DNA from 2 places in the Flexivirga lutea genome. Region 1 is predicted to be linked to the other one. Evidence: riboswitches for the same ligand, from Rfam matches in the RefSeq annotation. Region 1 holds a riboswitch; the other holds the start of a gene.
What was found. A riboswitch is a leader RNA that binds a small molecule or an ion and turns the genes downstream of it on or off. The one in region 1 is predicted to bind S-adenosylmethionine.
Positions count from the first base shown of each region.

Region 2: it holds a riboswitch for S-adenosylmethionine, as region 1 does, so the genes downstream of both, ACYVBN_RS00370 (MetQ/NlpA family ABC transporter substrate-binding protein) here and ACYVBN_RS03785 (O-acetylhomoserine aminocarboxypropyltransferase/cysteine synthase family protein) in region 1, are expected to answer to the same signal.

Region 1 is NZ_BAAGZB010000001.1:787,948-793,355, forward strand. It holds gene ACYVBN_RS03765 (HNH endonuclease signature motif containing protein) at 1-1,476, opposite strand, end outside; gene ACYVBN_RS03770 (hypothetical protein) at 1,549-2,313, opposite strand; gene ACYVBN_RS03775 (ribbon-helix-helix domain-containing protein) at 2,310-2,471, opposite strand; gene ACYVBN_RS03780 (GNAT family N-acetyltransferase) at 2,522-3,091, opposite strand; SAM riboswitch class IV at 3,263-3,380, shown strand; gene ACYVBN_RS03785 (O-acetylhomoserine aminocarboxypropyltransferase/cysteine synthase family protein) at 3,457-4,782, shown strand; gene ACYVBN_RS03790 (serine protein kinase RIO) at 5,005-5,408, shown strand, end outside.
Region 2 is NZ_BAAGZB010000001.1:69,978-75,385, reverse strand. It holds gene ACYVBN_RS00390 (NUDIX hydrolase) at 1-287, opposite strand, end outside; gene ACYVBN_RS00385 (TetR/AcrR family transcriptional regulator) at 297-935, opposite strand; gene ACYVBN_RS00380 (ABC transporter ATP-binding protein) at 949-1,902, shown strand; gene ACYVBN_RS00375 (ABC transporter permease) at 1,899-2,720, shown strand; SAM riboswitch class IV at 2,842-2,970, shown strand; gene ACYVBN_RS00370 (MetQ/NlpA family ABC transporter substrate-binding protein) at 3,071-4,045, shown strand; gene ACYVBN_RS00365 (methionine ABC transporter ATP-binding protein) at 4,042-5,112, shown strand; gene ACYVBN_RS00360 (methionine ABC transporter permease) at 5,172-5,408, shown strand, end outside.

The DNA of each region.
Region 1 (5,408 bases):
CGGGCGGTCCGGGCCACGACGCCGATCGTGGCGCGGCTCCGAACGCAGCCCGCAAGGCGGGTCGTAGAGCTGGTAGAGCGGTCGCAACCGTGTCCCGTCGCGTGCGGTGAAGGTGACGCCGTCCGGCCGGGTCGGGTCTCCAACCATGACGAAGGTCCCGCGATGGTGCTCGTCGTGGTGGAACGGGCAGAGCATGATCAGCCGGTCGGCGTCGGTCAGCCCGCCGTCGATCCAGTGGTCGAGATGGTGGCATTCCAGGTGATGCATCGCGAGGCAACCCGGGAAGCGGCACCCGCGATCGCGGTCCTCCAGCAGGCGACGGGTGCGCGCTGGCACGATGCGCTGAGCCCGACCGACGCTGACCGGAGTGCCTTCGGTCTCCCAGACCGGCTGAATCACGCCGTCGCAGAGGATCCGGGCACGCAACGTCGAGGGCAGTGCGCACTGCTTGTGCAGCCACCCCGCGCCCTGAGTGTCGAGATGCAGGTAGACGCGGTAGCGACTTGCCCGCGAATGGCCGAGCGGTGCGCCGGTGTCCAGGGACCGCTGAGCCAACAGGCTCATCGCCTCTCCGAAGGAGGCGCCGCGATGGGTGCGGGACGCGCTGCCGGGGTTGTCGCCGCATGGGGCCGACGGTCGGGACGTGGCGCTGCCCGCGTCGGCCGTCGTTCCTGTCGCGAGGCGGAACAGCGCGTCCTTTGCCTCCAGCAGCGACTGCTCGACCAAGGCACCGATATCGGCAGGTGCGTCGTACGAGAGGAGAAAACGCCCTGCGGCGTAACGCATCTCGAGGCGAGGAGGTGTGGTGGTGGGATCGTGCCGGCTTGGTGTTCGCGCCTGGGCGGCGTCGGTGGCTGCGTCCACCAAGGCCTCGTCGTCGGCTGCGGCGCCGGCCAACAGCGCGCTGCTGCTGCCGGCGTCTTGGGCGTCGGCCGAGTCGGCCGAGTCGGCCGAGTCGTCGGAGTCGTCGGAGTCGTCGGAGTTCGAGTCGGAGTCGGCTGCGTTGCCGTCGGCGCCGGTCTCGAACTCATAGCGGCACAACGTCCTGCGCAACTGCGTCACGGTCGTGTAGGAGGCGAATTCGGCAACATCCGCGTCATACGCGCTCGGGGTGTGCTTGGCGATCACGGCGGCGAGCCCGAGCGTCAGCCGGCCCGCATCGAGCAACCGCTGCATCGTCGGCAAGTCGGAACACCGCTCGGCGATGCGGACGACGTCGTGGGCCGACGACCAAGTCAGACCCGCGTATGCCGTCAGCCAGTGCTCGGGTGAACGGAAACCCACCCCGCACCACAGCTCGTCGGCCAGCACCCGGCGCATCAACGCGACGAGACGGGTATGCCCGTCGTTGAGCTGGGCGCAGATCATCGCCAGCTCGTCGCGCGCCGCCGAGACAGCTTCGGGGAACGCAGGCGTCGGCGACCCGGCGGTGCGAGCCGCATCCGGCGGTGCAGTCGTAGCGCGTTCTTCGATCATGCGTCCAGCGAATCACCGGCCACCGACATCGTCGGACGGAACGGCCCTCACCGGTGCACGACGCACAGCACGTCACGCCCTCGCGTGCACCTGAATCTGCTGGCCGTCCGGGTCGGTGATCGTGACGTGGTCACCGAACTCGGACTCGTGCAGCGCCGTGGTGGCGTCCGCCGCGGCGGCCCGTTGCATGATCTCGGGCAGCGGGGTGGCCGTCTCGAAGCTCAGCTGTACCGCGAACGGCCCTGGTATGACGCGTGACTCGTCTCCGGCAAGGTGCAACCCCACGGATCCGCCCGCTCCGGGGAGGGTGAGCTGGGTGAAGTGCTCGTTCGCCTCGCCGACGAGTGCGAAGCCGAGGGCCTCGAGCAGCCGGCGGTCCGGCGCCTGATCGTCGATGAAGCGGATCGGCGTGACGCGCAGGTCGCCGGCGTCGGGACCCGGTGTGACGCCCGTGCTCGTGTATCCGTAGAGATCGTCGGAGGTGCCGTTGATCGTCAGTTCCTCATCATCGAGGGTGACCGTGATGGCCCGGCCGTAGGCCTCGTCATACACCATCGACCCGGCGGGGTGGCCGTCGTCGCCGAAGCCACCCGCGGTCAGTCGCCGTGCGAGCGCCGGCAGGTCGGACGCTTCGAAACACAGGCTGGTGTGCCCCGGCCGGGCGCCGGTCGCCGCATCCGCCGCACTGTGCAGGGCGACGGTGCCGGCGCGGCCGGCGAGCACGACCCATCCGCCCTTGTCGGCGGTGAGGGCGACGCGCAGCCCGAGGGTGGTCAGCAGACGAGTCATCGCGTCGATGTCGTCGGTGAAGCGGATCGGCTGCACGAAGAGGTTCATCGGGTCGCTCCTGGATCGAGGTAGTCGCGGAGTGCCTGCTCGACGAGGGCCGACAGGCTCAGGCCGTCGTCGATCGCGCGGTGCTTGACCTCGCGGATCAGATCGCCCGGCAGATAGACGTTGAACTGCGCCTTCGCGGGCTTGTTGCTTGCTGGCATGCTAGCAATCTAGACATAGTCGACGTCGCCGTCAAGAGGTGGGACGGCGGCTACCGGCCCCGCGGGTGCTCGCGCAGGTCGAGGACCTGGAACACCTTGTCGAACCGGCGCTCCGCGTCCGGCGCGACGAAATCCGGCAGCCGCCCGTACTCGGTGAAGCCTTCGGACACGTAGAGGTGCTCGGCGCCGGCGTTGTCACCCCGGAAGTCGATCGTGAGCTGCTCGCAGCCGGCGACGCGCGCGGCGTCGATCAGGTGCCGCAGCAGCATCCGGCCGATGCCTCGGCCGCTGAACTCGGCGGCCACCGCCAGCCGTTCCAGGTCGGCGTGCGGCCGTAGGGTGGTGCGAGCGTGGCGGCGCCAATAGCCGAATCCGACCGGATTGCAGTCTGGTTCACCCGCACCGCCGATCGGAGCGCGCGCCACGAGCACGCAGGCGTCCGAGGGGCCGGCTGCGACCAGGTCCGTCAGCAGGTCCCGCATCTCCTCCCGGGTCGGCGGATCGGCCCAGCCGATCGCCGCGTCGGCCCGGACGAGCGTGCCGACCAGTGCCGTCAGTGCGTCGACGTCCCGAGTGCCGACCCGGTCCAGTCGCTCGATGGTGACCGCAGAGTTCGTCATGGGCCCATTGTGTCCGGTGCGGGCTCGGGCACCGACCTCTTCCACCGTCGCCGGTGCACGCCGCTCCTGCACAGTCGTTCCTCGGGCGCCTTCGCTCCCATAACGTTGCGAGGCGTCCATAGTAAGAGACGATTATGTATCAGAAGGTGAGCGGCGCTAGCATCTCGGACAGGTCATGAGTGTCAGCGTCAAGCCCCGGCTCGCTGACCGGCAACCCTCCTCTCGCGGTGGGGTGCCCCGGGTGAGGACCGGGCCACCGGTGCAGATCGCCGTGTGGCAAGCGCGGGCATCACGAAGGTGGGTCCGCCGCCGAAGGCGGCCGTGCGTCGTCATACGGCGATCGAGCACGGAGGTCAAGAACACAGATGAGCACCGAGGCAACTCCCAACTGGTCCTTCGAGACGCGCCAGATCCACGCCGGCCAGAGCGCCGACCCGGCAACGGGTGCGCTCGCGCTGCCGATCTACCAGACCACGTCCTACCAGTTCAACGACACCGACCACGCCGCAGATCTCTTCGGGCTCAAGGAGTTCGGGAACATCTACACCCGGCTGATGAACCCGACCACGGACGTGGCCGAGAAGCGCATCGCCGACCTCGAAGGCGGTGTCGGTGCGCTGCTGGTCTCCTCCGGCCAGGCGGCCGAGACCCTGACGTTCCTCAACATCGTGCAGGCCGGGGACCACATCGTCGCCAGCCCCAGCCTGTATGGCGGGACGTTCAACCTGCTGAAGCACACGTTGCCCAAGCTCGGCATCGAGACGACCTTCGTGGAGAACCGCACGGATGCGGCGAGCTGGGAGTCCGCGATCCGGCCGAACACCAAGCTGGTGTTCGCCGAGACCGTGTCGAACCCGAAATCCGAGGTCCTCGACATCGAACTCGTCGCCGGCGTGGCGCACGCCCACGGGGTGCCGTTGGTCGTCGACAACACGATCGCCACGCCGTTCCTGCTGCGCCCGATCGAGCACGGCGCCGACATCGTGATCCACTCGGCCACCAAATACCTTGGTGGTCACGGCAATTCGATCGCCGGCGTCATCGTCGACAGCGGCAACTTCGACTTCGCCAAGGACCCGGAGAAGTTCCCCGGCTTCAACACCCCGGACGAGGCCTACCACGGGCTGGTCTATGCACGGGACCTCGGCGTCGGCAGTGCGCTCGGCGCGAACCTGGCGTTCATCCTCAAGGCCCGCGTGCAGTTGCTGCGTGACCTCGGCTCGGCCGTGTCACCGTTCAATGCCTTCCTCATCGAGCAGGGCATCGAGACGCTCAGCCTGCGCGTCGAGCGCCACGTCGCCAACGCCCGCGCGGTCGCCGAGTGGTTGCAGGAGCAGGAGCAGGTCGAGTCGGTGCGCTGGGCGTCCTTGCCAGGCAACGAATACTACGAGCTCGCCCAGAAATACACGCCGCTCGGGGCTGGAGCCGTGCTGGCCTTCGAGATCGCCGGCGGCGTCGAGGCCGGCAAGAAGTTCGTCGAGGCACTGACGCTGCACTCGCACGTCGCGAACATCGGCGATGTCCGTTCGCTGGCGATCCACCCGGCGTCCACCACGCACTCGCAGGGTCCGGACGAGGATCGCCTCGCGGCCGGAGTGACCCCCGGGCTGGTCCGGCTCTCGGTCGGCATCGAGCACGTCGATGACATCATCGCCGACCTGGAGCAGGGATTCCGCGCAGCGAAGGGCTAAGTCCCGCTTGAAAGGCCCTGTGCGGCATACGTTCTCGTATGCCGCACAGGGCTCCTTCGCGTCCATCGCGGAAAATTCGGTTGACCGTCTCGACGTACGACGGGGAGCCTGAGCACACACGCACCGGCGGTATATGGCCGCTCCGAGGAGAGGAGTCAGTGATGACAGAAGCCTGGGTCAGCATGCCCGTTCCCATGCACTTCCTCGATCGGAGTTTCCCGTATGTCGCACCACCCGGAGGCCTCCGCCTCCTCCCTTGACGGCACGTCCGTCGATCAACGTTTCGCCTTCGACTATCAGCAGATCGGCGCACTCGCCGCCGACCAGCGCTGGTCGACGTGGGGCAACTGCCAGCCCCTGAGCCGGGGCCCGCAGCCCTGGCCGGACTGGGTCATCACCGACGACGCCGCCGTCGACACCGAGCTCGGTGTGCTCAAGACCGGCAAGGAGGCCGATGTCTTCCTGCTGGAGCGGTCGGCGCCGCTGGACGACCGCAGTGTCGTGCTCGCCGCCAAGCGCTATCGCGATTCGACGCATCGCACCTTCCATCGCAACACCGCCTACACCGACGGCCGCAAGCTGCCCAAGAAGGGCGGCCGGGAGGCGCGAGCGATGGCCAAGAGCAC
Region 2 (5,408 bases), 720 kb from region 1:
CTCACTGGAACGAAGTCGTGCTCATACACCGTCGCGGTGACGGTGTGCCCCGGCTCGTTGGCGGCGTCCGCAGTGAAGGTGCCCAGCAGACGCAGGTCGGTGGCTCGCACCTGTATGTCGAGCTCTTCGGCGACTTCCCGCACGGCCGCATCGATGGGGCGCTCGCGGGGTTCCAGCTTGCCGCCGGGGAACATGAACTTGTCCGTCCCGGACTTCCGGACCGTCAGCACCCGCCCCTGCGGGTCACGAAACACGACGGCGCTGACGACGATCTCCGCGGCTGGCACGGCAGGAGCCTATCGGCGGATACCGTCGAGGATGAGCTCGGTGATCAGGGCGACGGTGTCATCGCGGCTGACGTGCTGTTGGTGCATGAGTTCGTGTGAGCCGTAGAGCAGCCGGCTGATCAGCGTCAGGCGGGCCGCCCGGTGACCGGACCGGAAGGTCCCGGCCCGGAAGGTCCCGGCCCGGTCGCCCCGGTCGAGGATGCCCTCCAGCACCGAGGAGTCACGGCGTTGATGGCCGGCCGGATCGGAGCCGCCGAGTGCGGCACCGGACTCGAGCAGCGCGGCCGCCGCGCGATGATCCGCGCCCGCGACATACGCCACCTGCTCCTGGATGTAGCGCCGCAGCTGCGCCTCCGGGTCTTCCTCCTCGGCCACGGCGGCCGCCACAGCGGCCTGGAATGCCTCGGACTGGGCGGTGAGGTGGTGGCGGACGGCAGTGACGACATCCGGAACGTAGTTGTACAGGGTCGCGCGCGAGATGCCGCTCTCCCGCGCGAGCCGGCTCATCGACACCGCACCGAGGCCGTCGCTGCTGACCAGCTCGGCCGCTATCGCGCCGATCCTCAGCAGTTGCCGTTGCTTGTGGCCGGCGACGGTCGCCGACCAGTCGGCGTCGACCGCGGATGATGCGGCACGGCCCTCGAGCACACGAGGAGTCGGGATGCGTTCCCAGCAACGGCCGTGCGCGATCGACGTACACCGGCTGACCAAACGGTTCGGACCGCTGGCGGCGGTGGACGGGCTGAGCTTCACCGTCCGCCCGGGCCAGGTCACCGGGTTCCTCGGAGCCAACGGCGCCGGCAAGACGACGACGTTGCGCATGCTGCTGGGCCTGATCACCCCGAGCGAGGGCACCGCGATGGTCGGCGGCCGCCGCTATCAGGACCTGGACGCTCCGGCGCGCACCGTCGGAGCGCTGCTGGAGGCCGACGGCTTCCATCCGGCACGCACCGGGCGAGATCACCTGCGCATCTGCGCGATCGCGGCGGGGGGGGTGGACGACCACCGCGTCGACGAGGCGCTGGACCAGGTCGGCCTGGCGACGGCCGGCGGACGGCGGGTTCGCGACTACTCCCTGGGCATGCGCCAACGCCTCGGCGTCGCCTCGGCGATCCTCGCCGACCCGCCGGTCCTGATCTGCGACGAACCGACCAACGGGCTGGACCCGGAAGGCATCCGCTGGTTGCGGGGACTGCTGCAGGACCTCGCGGCGGCCGGGCACACGGTCCTGGTGTCCAGCCACCTGCTGGCCGAGATGCAGCAACTGGTCGACTCGGTCGTCATCATCCATCGCGGCCGACTGGTGCACGAGGGCGACATCCGGCAGGTCGGCAGCGGCGAGGTCCGGGTCTGCAGCGCGGACCCGGCCGGACTGCAGGCCGCCGTGCACCGGGCTGTCGGTGACGACGTCCGGGTCGAGCGGACCGGCGAAGAGACGTTGATCGTGCGCGGGGTCGACGCCACCCGTATCGGGCTGATCGCGCACGACACCGGCATACCGCTGCGGCAGTTGGTTACCGAAGCCAACACGCTGGAACGACTCTTCTTCAGTCGCACCGAACCGGACGGCAGCGCCGCCGTCGAAGACCCCGCACGCGAGGGAGCAACGCGATGAGTGCCGTCGCCGAACGGACCGATGCACCTGCGGAGACCGGATCGGGTATGGCGACAGCGCTGCGCACCGAGCTGCGCAAGCTCGCCACGACCCGCCTGTGGTGGATCCTCGGGATGGGCGCGGTGGCCGTCGCGGTCCTCGTCACGGTGCTGACCGTCGCCGGATCGGAGGCCAGCGAACACCCACCGCTGGACATCTTCACCGGAGCACTCATCGGCGGCGTGCAGACCGCCTACATGATCACCGCGATCGTCGGCATCACCGCGGTCACCGGCGAGTACCGCCACCACACCGCGACCGCGAGCTACCTCGCCATACCGCATCGCGGCCGGTTGATCAGCGCCAAGCTGATCGTCCTGACCGGCTACGGACTGTTCGTCGGCGTCGTGGTGGTCGGCGTCTGCTCGGCCATCGCGGCTCCGTGGCTGTCCGCCCGCGGACTGCTCGGGGGCTCGCTCACCGCGGGCGGCGTGACGCGAGCGGTCGTCGGCGGCACCCTCTCCATCGCCGTGATGACCGCGGTCGGCGTCGCCGTCGGCGCACTGCTGCGCAACCAGATCGCCGCCGTTGCCGCACTGCTGATCTATCTCTTCGCGATCGAACAGACGATCAACAGCATCGCGCTGACCCGGCCGGCATACCCCTTCTTCCCCGGCGGCGCGGTGCAGGCGCTGGCGTTCTCCGGGCGCCGCGCCTTCGGCTCCGCGACCGGCGCCGAACTGCTCAATCCGTGGCTCGCCGCGGTCCTGATCGTCGGTTACGCGGTCGCCATCACCGCCATCGCGGTGCGCACGACGATCCGCCGTGACGTGAGTTAGCCGCTGCGCTCGACTCAGGCGGTCACCACCGTGGTGGCGCGATGGACGTGACGCAGTTCACCTACCAGTAGCACCGCTACACGTTTTGACTTATTCGGTAACTGTTCCTTATGTTTAAGTCAGTCACGAGTCCCAGCGACAAGCCCTGGCTTGCTGGGCGGCAACCCTCACGCACGTGGCGGGGTGCCCCAGGTGAATGACTGGGCCGCAGTGTGTGATCCACCGATCCGCAGTGCGGCAAGCACGGCAGTACCCCGTTGCCCGAGCGCCCGCTGATCGCGTGCGCGCGGGTTCGAGCACGGCCGGGCGCCCTTGCGTCATACGAACGACAGCCGAAGCCTGAGGTCACCATGTCCACCAACACCCCGTCCGACCCGTCTGGCGTCCCTTCCCTGCCGGACCGCCCCTCCCTGCCACCCCGACCGGGCCGGTCGCGGCGTACGTGGCTCACTGCTGCCGTCATCGCCCTGGTGGTCGGCGCCGGCGGCGGGTTCGCTGCCGGCCGCGCGACCGCCGGCGACTCGGCTTCCGGCGGCAAGCTCACCACGGTGAAGATCGGCGTCACGGACGCCGACCAGGACTACTGGCCGGTGCTGAAGAAGCTTGCGCGCGAGCACGGCATCGACCTGCAAACGGTCAACTTCTCCGACTACACGCAGGCGAATCCCGCTGTCGCGCAAGGCCAACTGGACTTGAACCTCTTCCAGCACCTGGTCTTTCTCGCCAGCTACAACAAGCAAGCGCACCAGGACCTGACGCCCGTCGGGTCCACGTATGTCGTGCCGCTCGGTCTCTATTCCAGGAAGCACACCCGGCTCAGCCAAATCCCCCGAGGCGCCGACATCGCCATACCGAACGACCCCACGAACCAGGCCCGCGCACTGCTGGTGCTGCAGAAGGCCGGGTTGGTCCAGCTCAAGGGCGGCGGCACCATCGTGTCGACACCCGCGGACATCGACACGTCCGCATCGAAGGTGAAGGTCACCCCAGTCGACGCCTCACAGACCGTGACGTCGTTGTCCTCGGTGGACGGCGCGGTCGTCAACAACGACTTCGCGTTGGACGGCCACCTGGACCCGAAGAAGGCGCTCTTCTCCGACGACCCGAGGTCGAGCACGTCGGAGCCCTACATCAACGTGATCGTGTCGCGGGCCGCCGACAAGGACAACCCGACGTATGCCGAGATCGTGAAGCTGTATCACGACCCGCGTGTGGAGAAGCTCGTCGTGGCGGAGTCGAAGAACACGAGTGTGCCGGTGCAGAAGCCGGCCGCCGACCTGCGCAAGCTGCTGGCCGGCTACGAGAAGGTCGTGAGCGGGCAATGACCGACGCCGTCACCGAAGCGACTGCGTCCGAGGTGGATTCGGCGGATCCGGTCGTCCGACTCACCGCCGTGTTCAAGATCTTCGGCACCGGCGCCGAGGCTCACCATGCTCTCGACGACGTCAGCCTGGACATCCGCCGCGGTGAGATCTTCGCCGTGATCGGCTACTCCGGCGCCGGCAAGAGCACACTGGTCCGACTGATCAACGGCCTGGAGAAGGCGACGTCGGGCACCGTGACCGTGGACGGGGTCGACATCACCCGGCTGCACGGAAAACCGTTGCGCGCCTTACGTCGTCGCATCGGGATGGTCTTCCAGCAGTTCCACCTGATGCGATCGCGGACCGTCTTCGGCAATGTGGCGTACCCGTTGCAACTGGCCGGGCTGGGGCGTGCCGAGCAGGAACAGCGGGTTGCCGAACTGCTCTCCTTCGTGGGGCTGCTGGACAAGGCCTGGAGCTACCCGGAAGAACTGTCCGGCGGTCAGAAACAGCGCGTCGGTATCGCCCGGGCGTTGGCCTCGGACCCCGACCTGCTGCTCGCCGATGAATCCACCTCGGCGCTGGACCCGGAGACCACCCGTGACGTGTTGGCCCTGCTCCGGCGGGTCAACGAGGAGCTCGGAATCACCATCGTGGTGATCACCCACGAGATGGACGTGGTCCGCGCGATCGCCGATCGCGTCGCCGTGCTCGACTCCGGCCGGGTCGTGGAGACCGGCACCGTGCGCGACGTACTGGGCTCACCGCAGGCGCAGACGACGCAGCGGTTCGTGTCGGCGACGGTCGGGAACCGGCCGGATGCTGCACGGCTGCAACAGCTTCGGGACACGTATGACGACACCTTGGTGACCGTCGCGGTCACCGACGAGCGCGCGTTGGGTGCCGTGCTCAGCACCGCTGCGCGCGAGCACGGTGTCGACTTCGAGATCGTGTACGGCGGGATCACCGACCTCAAGCACGAGTCGCTCGGCTCGTTCACGCTTGCGCTGCGCGGCCCGGATGAGGGCGTACGGGCGACGGTCGAGGCGTTGAGTGCTGCGGGCACGGTGGACGGGGGCGCACGGTGACGACGGACTGGTCGACGCTCTGGCCGACGTTCCAGACCGCGATCTGGCAGACCCTGCTGATGGCGGTCGTGACGATCCTCATCGGCGGCGTCCTCGGGCTGGTGCTCGGCGTGGCGCTGTTCACCACCCGCGGCGGCGGGCTGATGGAGAACCGGGTCATCAACACGGTGCTCAACGTGCTGGTCAACATCGTCCGGCCGATCCCGTTCATCATCTTCGTGACCGCGATCGCGCCGCTCACCCTGCAGGCGATGGGTTCGACGATCGGGACCCGCGCGGTGCTGTTCCCGCTGGTC